DNA from 2 places in the Bacillus sp. 0209A genome. Region 2 is predicted to be linked to the other one. Evidence: a T-box and tRNA genes for the amino acid it is inferred to sense, from the RefSeq annotation. Region 2 holds a T-box; the other holds one or more tRNA genes.

Region 1 (3,406 bases), on a different contig from region 2:
GTATCTTACTATTCAGTATATTCACTTCCGTTATGATATTTCAACTGGGTTTTATATTTTTGAAATTTTATTTCACCCGAGACTATAGGAAATAATGAAGAATCAGCTGTTCTCCAAGCGGCCCGATTTTTCGCCGTCCTTTATCTAGGAACCCGCTTTTCATATAAAGGTGTTTTGCGCGTGTGTTTAGGTGATTGACGGCCAAAATGATTTCATCGCACCATGGAAAATAACTGCTCACAAACGAGGGAAGCTGAAGCATTGCTTTTTTTGCATAGCCTTTTCCATGATGTACAGCGTTTAAAGACAGGGAGCTGAGCAGTAAAGCAAATGGATTGCTAGTATAGGGAGCAAGCGTTTCTTTTGATGTATGTAAAATGAAAAAGCCGACTGGCAGATTGTCATTTAAGATGACAGCCGGATACCGGTCCTGTATGCCTAAGGCCTGAGTCAGCACCTCTTTGGGGAGAGAGGTAAAGCGCTTGTCATCGTTGTTTAGGGTAAATGATTGAAGTTCCGGCGAATGTTCAGGTTTATAGAAGGATAAAGAAATGTCTTGAGTCATGGGGTGCCCTCCTTACAATATGTCGTCTAACTGGTTTTCTGAAATGACACGGCAGCCCGCTTGTTTTAGCAGTGCGGCGGTCACTCCGCTGCCGGCGATTTTTTTGCCAGTGAATGTGCCGTTATAAATGAAATTGCTTCCGCACGATGGACTGTTTTCTTTCAATATGACAGCGGATGCATTGATTGCTTTTGCGTAAGCTAATGTTTTAGCGGCGCCTTTCATATATAACTCTGTTACATCTTCTCCTGAGGCTGTCACGATTTTAGCGGTTCCATTGAGAACATCCTCGCCGGTGCCTCCGATGATTTCTGCAGGCTCACGGGGAGTGGAAAAGCCGCCGAGAAGCTCAGGACAAGCCATGACTGCTTTATTTTCATCGATGAGTTTTCTGATTTTCTCTGATGCGGCGTGAGAGCCGTTGTATCTGCATTCAATGCCTCCAAGGCAAGAACTGACTAGAATCATATTGGTTTCTCCTCTCTTGCTTCGCTTGTCTCTATCATAAAATAAATGACTAATGTTGGGAGGCTTTTTCAGTTAAAAAAGGAGTTAAAAAGTTTGAAAATAAAAAATTTAATTTTTCTCTTTACAAACAGGGGGTAACCTGTATATAATAACTTTTGTCAGCTCGACGAGAACACAAACGGCCCGTTGGTCAAGCGGTTAAGACACCGCCCTTTCACGGCGGTAACACGGGTTCGAATCCCGTACGGGTCACCATTTGGAGGATTAGCTCAGCTGGGAGAGCATCTGCCTTACAAGCAGAGGGTCGGCGGTTCGAGCCCGTCATCCTCCACCATCTTGCCGGTGTAGCTCAATTGGTAGAGCAACTGACTTGTAATCAGTAGGTTGGGGGTTCAAGTCCTCTTGCCGGCACTGTCTTTGCAAAATACGGAGGGGTAGCGAAGTGGCTAAACGCGGCGGACTGTAAATCCGCTCCCTCAGGGTTCGGCAGTTCGAATCTGCCCCCCTCCACCATTATTGGGCTATAGCCAAGCGGTAAGGCAACGGACTTTGACTCCGTCATGCGTTGGTTCGAATCCAGCTAGCCCAGTCACAGACACCTTTGACCAAAAGGTGTCTTTTTTATTTTGTGAAAATCATTCCAACTTCTAACTATTCAGTCTGTATAATAATTTTAAAAATATGTTAAGGTAGTTTATTCACGAATTACCATCTACACCCTGCCAAAAATTTGTTAAACTTATTTTATAAAAAATTGAAACCTTTTAAAACGAAGCTCGTATACATACAGACCGGTGAAGGCAGAGGTTAGATAAATATGGAAATGATGATTAAAAAGAGAATTAAGCAAGTCAAAAAAGGCGACCAAAATGCATTTGCGGACATCGTAGATATTTACAAGGATAAAATTTATCAGCTTTGCTACCGTATGCTTGGCAATGTGCATGAGGCAGAGGATATTGCACAGGAGGCTTTCATCAGGGCGTACGTTAATATCGACAGTTTTGATATTAACCGGAAATTTTCAACTTGGCTTTATCGAATCGCGACCAATTTGACTATTGACCGCATTCGCAAAAAGAAGCCGGATTATTACCTCGATGCAGAGGTGGCTGGTACGGAAGGCTTGACCATGTATTCGCAAATCGCCGCAGACGGAGTTTTGCCAGAAGATGAAGTAGTGTCGCTGGAGCTCTCAAACACGATTCAGCAGAAAATTTTAAAGCTTCCTGACAAATACAGAACAGTTATCGTATTAAAGTATATTGACGAACTCTCATTAATTGAAATCGGCGAGATTCTAAACATTCCTGTGGGGACTGTGAAAACGCGGATTCACAGAGGCAGAGAGGCTCTTCGAAAACAATTAAGGGATCTTTAAGTGGGGTGATGAAATGAGCTGTCCTGAACAAATTGTGCAGCTTATGCATATGCATCTTGATGGAGATATCCTTCCAAAAGATGAACACGTATTAAATGAACATCTTGAGACATGCGAGAAATGCAGAAAGCATTTTTATGAGATGGAAAAATCTATAGCACTCGTCCGGAGCACATCGCATGTCGAAGCCCCCGCGGATTTTACCGCTAATGTCATGGCTAAATTGCCTAAGGAGAAGAAAAGAGCTTCTGTGAAAAGGTGGTTCAGAACCCATCCTGTTATCGCAGCTGCTGCGGTATTCATCATTTTGATGGGCGGAGGTTTTTTAAACAGCTGGCATAATGACCACAACTTCAGCGTGTCTAAGCAGCCGAATCTTGTGGTGCAGAACCATACTGTGATCGTGCCTGAAGGTGAGACGGTCAAAGGTGATGTCACTGTCAAAAACGGCAAGCTGATTATTAAAGGCAAAATAGACGGGGATGTAACCGTCGTAAATGGCGAAAAGTATATGGCCTCTGCTGGACAAGTCACCGGTCAGATTGAAGAAATCAATCAATTATTTGACTGGACATGGTATAAATTGAAGTCTGCGGGGAAAAGTGTACTCAATGCATTAAAACCGAACGAAAAAGAGTAAAGCGTGTCAGTTGCTTTGCTCTTTTTTTTTACGGGCTGTAAGAGCTGGCGCATTTCACTTGCCGAATCGAAATGTGGTATAATGGGCTCGCTATGTTAAGTACATATGCGTAACACGTAAAACACAAAAATACGAAATGACTGAAATCTTGGAGGACGAGGAAATGGCTTTTGAGGATATCCCTTTTTTGCAGTACCTCGGCAATGCCGTTGATATTCTCCTTGTTTGGTATGTGATATATAAACTTATTATGGTCATACGTGGCACGAAAGCGGTTCAGCTGTTAAAAGGAATTGTCGTGATCGTGCTTGTCCGTATGGCCAGCCAATATTTGGGCCTCGGCACGCTTCAA
Region 2 (3,406 bases):
GGAACGTGTTTATTCTCTTGATGCCCGAATTGGCGGACGTTTACCGCATCCTGCTGCTCTTCATGATCTCCTAGCACAAGCACGTATGGGATTTTCTGTACCTGCGACTCTCTGATTTTGTATCCAAGCTTCTCATTGCGCTCATCAATGCCGACTCTTATCCCCACCTGTTTCAGCTCTGCCTGCACCTTTCTGCAATAGTCCAAGTGAACGTGTGAAACCGGTATGATTTGAACCTGAATCGGTGCGAGCCAGACTGGGAACGCCCCGCCGAAATGCTCGATCAAAATACCAAAGAAACGGTCGATCGAGCCGAATACCGCTCTGTGTATGACAACAGGACGAACCTTTTCATTGTGTTCATTGATATATGTTAAATCGAATTTTTCCGGCATTTGAAAATCAAGCTGAATTGTCGCACATTGGTGGCTTCGTTTCAGGGCATCTTTTATGTGAAAATCAATTTTCGGTCCATAAAACGCCCCATCGCCTTCATTCACCTCATAAGGCAGGCCGAGTTCCTCAAGGACATGTGCTAAGGCGCGTTCCGATGCTTCCCAAAGGCTATCATCGCCCAATGAATCCTCCGGGCGAGTCGAAAGCTCAACCGAATACTCAAAACCAAATGTACGATATACCTCGTCAATCAGCCCAATCGCTTCTTTGATCTCGCTCTCAATCTGATCCTCCCGAACGAAGATATGCGCGTCATCCTGACAGAACGTCCGGACGCGAAGCATTCCATTTAAAGCGCCGCTGTATTCATGGCGATGGACCTGGCCGAACTCCGCCATACGAATCGGCAGATCACGATACGAATACAGGTTGTTTTTAAATATGAGCATATGTCCAGGACAATTCATCGGCTTCATTGCGAATCTTGTCTCATCCACTTCTGAAAAATACATATTGTCGCGATAATGATCCCAGTGGCCTGACTGCTCCCATAACCGCTGATTCATCATAAACGGCGTACGCACCTCATCATAGCCGGCATTTGTTTGCAGCTCACGCGAGAAGCGTTCCAGTTCATTGCGGACAATCTGCCCTTTCGGCAAATAAAACGGCATCCCCGGCGCTTCTTCAGAAAACATAAACAGCTCTAACTGTTTGCCAAGCTTGCGGTGGTCACGTTTTGCCGCTTCTTCCAGCATATGCAGATGCGCATCCAAATCTTTTTTCTTGTGAAACGCAACCCCGTACACCCGCTGCAGGACTTCATTTTCATTGTCTCCGCGCCAATAAGCGCCCGATACTCTTGTCAGTTTGAACGCCTTGATCATCCCTGTAGAAGGAAGGTGCGGCCCCCGGCACAGGTCAACGAATTCTCCCTGCTGATACAGCGTGATATCCTCTCCGCGCGGAATATCCTTCAAAATCTCCAGCTTAAACGGCTCGCCTTTTTTGGCAAACAGTTCTTCAGCCTCTTCGTAAGAAACCTCAATTCTTTTCATTTCAAGGTTTTCATTTATAATGTTCTTCATTTCTTTTTCGATGGCTTCTAAGTCATCCGATGTCAAACTGTGCTCCAGCTTCATGTCATAGTAGAAGCCGTCTTCTATCACAGGCCCCACCCCCAATGACACTTCGCCATACAGCCGTTTCACCGCTTGGGCCAGCACGTGCGCTGATGTGTGGCGGAGCACTTGCAAGCCTTCTTGTGAATCAAGTGTGACAATCGAAAGCTCAGCATCCTCCTCCAGCTTGAAGCCGAGATCAACGAGCTTGCCGTTGACCTGACCCGCAGCCGCCTTCTTTTGCAGACTGGAACTGATAGAACCAGCCGCTTCTTTGATTGTAATGCCTTTCGGATATTCCTTGATCTGTCCGTCTGGATGCTGAATGTGTACATGTTTACTCATTTTTAAACACTCCTTCATTATTGTTGTATATAAAAAAACACACCCATCCCTCTGAAAGGGACGAGTGTGTGATTAACCCGTGGTTCCACCCAAATTCCCGACAAACGCTATGTTGTCGGCTTGGTGCTGTAACGCAGCATAGACGGCATTGGATACTTTCGTTCCCCAATGCTGCTCCAAGGCGGTAAATGATCATCCTAAGCTGGGAAGCTCTCACCTTTCCTTCCCTCTCTGAAAACCGTAACGACCATTCATGTCCTTTTCTTCGCATGTATTCAATTCATAAAAAAACACACCCATCCCTATAAAAGGGACGAGTGTGTGATTAACCCGTGGTTCCACCCAAATTCCCGACAAACGCTATTTGTTTGTCGGCTTGGTGCTGTAACGCAGCATAGACGGCATTGGATACTTTCGTTCCCCAATGCTGCTCCAAGGCGGTAAATGACAGCCCTAAGCTGGGAAGCTCTCACCTTTCCTTCCCTCTCTGAAAACCGTAACGATCATTCATGTCCTTTTCTTCGCATGTATTCAATTCATATAAAAAAACACATTCATCCCTATAAAAGGGACGAATGTGTTTATCATCCGTGGTTCCACCCAAATTCCCGATCAACACACATGGTGTATCGGCTTTAAGGTGCTGTAACGCAGCATGACGGTATCAGATACTTGATTTCTCCGATACGGCTCAAAGGCGGTAAGCTGCTTTCCCTGCGTTAGGAAGATCTCAGCTGTTCTTCCCTCTCTGGAAACCGTAAAAAGCATCTCATGTCCTTATCAGTGCCTGTCGTTTCAATAATTTTTTATATCTTACTATATATTCCCACAAAACGCAATCAGTGATTTACATTTTTTCTGACGCGGCAGTGCCGTTATGGACAGCCAGAAACAGCCATACAAGCAATGCGGCGAGGCTGTACGCCGCTCCCATCATCAAAAACGTAAATCCGGCGCCTGCATACCAAGTGGCGGACAGATGAATAATCACCCCGGATACCGCTACGCCGACCAAGGCTCCGATTTGCCGGTTGGCATTCAAGGCCGCGCCGGCGATATTCGCATGCTTTTGTCCGGCAGCCTGCATGATCACAGTTGTCATGGCAGGAACTGTAATGCCGGTGCCAAGGTTCATGACAGACATCAAAACCGCCAGCTGCCAATAAGGAAAATCCGGAGAAACAAGCATAAACAACAGCAATGCAACGATACAGCCGACCGCCATTGATACAAACATAAGCTGTCCTGCTTCAAACCGATTCACCAGACGGGCAAACAACAGATTGCCAATCACGAAGACCGCCATCATCGGCAGCAGCTCAACTCCAGCCATAAAGGAGCTTGCGCCTCTTGCCTCCTGCAAAAAAAGGCTCAGCATAAACATGCCGCCGAAAAGGGCAAAATTCAGCAAAAACCCGACGAATTGAGCAGCTGAGAATCGGCCGTTTTTATATAAGGACGCCGGCAGAATCGATGTTTCCGCAGAGATTTCCCGCAGCAAAAACAGCACAAATGCCAAAACCGCCGCCGCGAATGCACCAAGA

What was found. A T-box is a leader RNA that pairs with one kind of tRNA and senses whether it is charged. The one in region 2 lies ahead of thrS (threonine--tRNA ligase), so its partner is inferred to be a tRNA-Thr.
Region 1: it has a tRNA-Thr gene. The T-box ahead of thrS (threonine--tRNA ligase) is inferred to sense a tRNA for this amino acid. The anticodon was not compared.

What each region holds. Positions count from the first base shown of each region.
Region 1 covers NZ_JBAIZV010000008.1:57,985-61,390, reverse strand. Annotated here, with positions in the region: gene V6D44_RS19965 (GNAT family N-acetyltransferase) at 83-565, opposite strand; gene V6D44_RS19960 (DUF523 domain-containing protein) at 578-1,033, opposite strand; tRNA gene V6D44_RS19955 (tRNA-Glu) at 1,214-1,288, shown strand; tRNA gene V6D44_RS19950 (tRNA-Val) at 1,292-1,367, shown strand; tRNA gene V6D44_RS19945 (tRNA-Thr) at 1,372-1,444, shown strand; tRNA gene V6D44_RS19940 (tRNA-Tyr) at 1,462-1,546, shown strand; tRNA gene V6D44_RS19935 (tRNA-Gln) at 1,551-1,622, shown strand; gene sigW (RNA polymerase sigma factor SigW) at 1,851-2,414, shown strand; gene rsiW (anti-sigma-W factor RsiW) at 2,428-3,054, shown strand; gene cdaA (diadenylate cyclase CdaA) at 3,218-3,406, shown strand, end outside.
Region 2 covers NZ_JBAIZV010000002.1:370,108-373,513, reverse strand. Annotated here, with positions in the region: gene thrS (threonine--tRNA ligase) at 1-1,862, opposite strand, end outside; T-box leader at 1,916-2,137, opposite strand; T-box leader at 2,169-2,393, opposite strand; gene V6D44_RS07090 (hypothetical protein) at 2,475-2,630, opposite strand; gene V6D44_RS07085 (MFS transporter) at 2,710-3,406, opposite strand, start outside.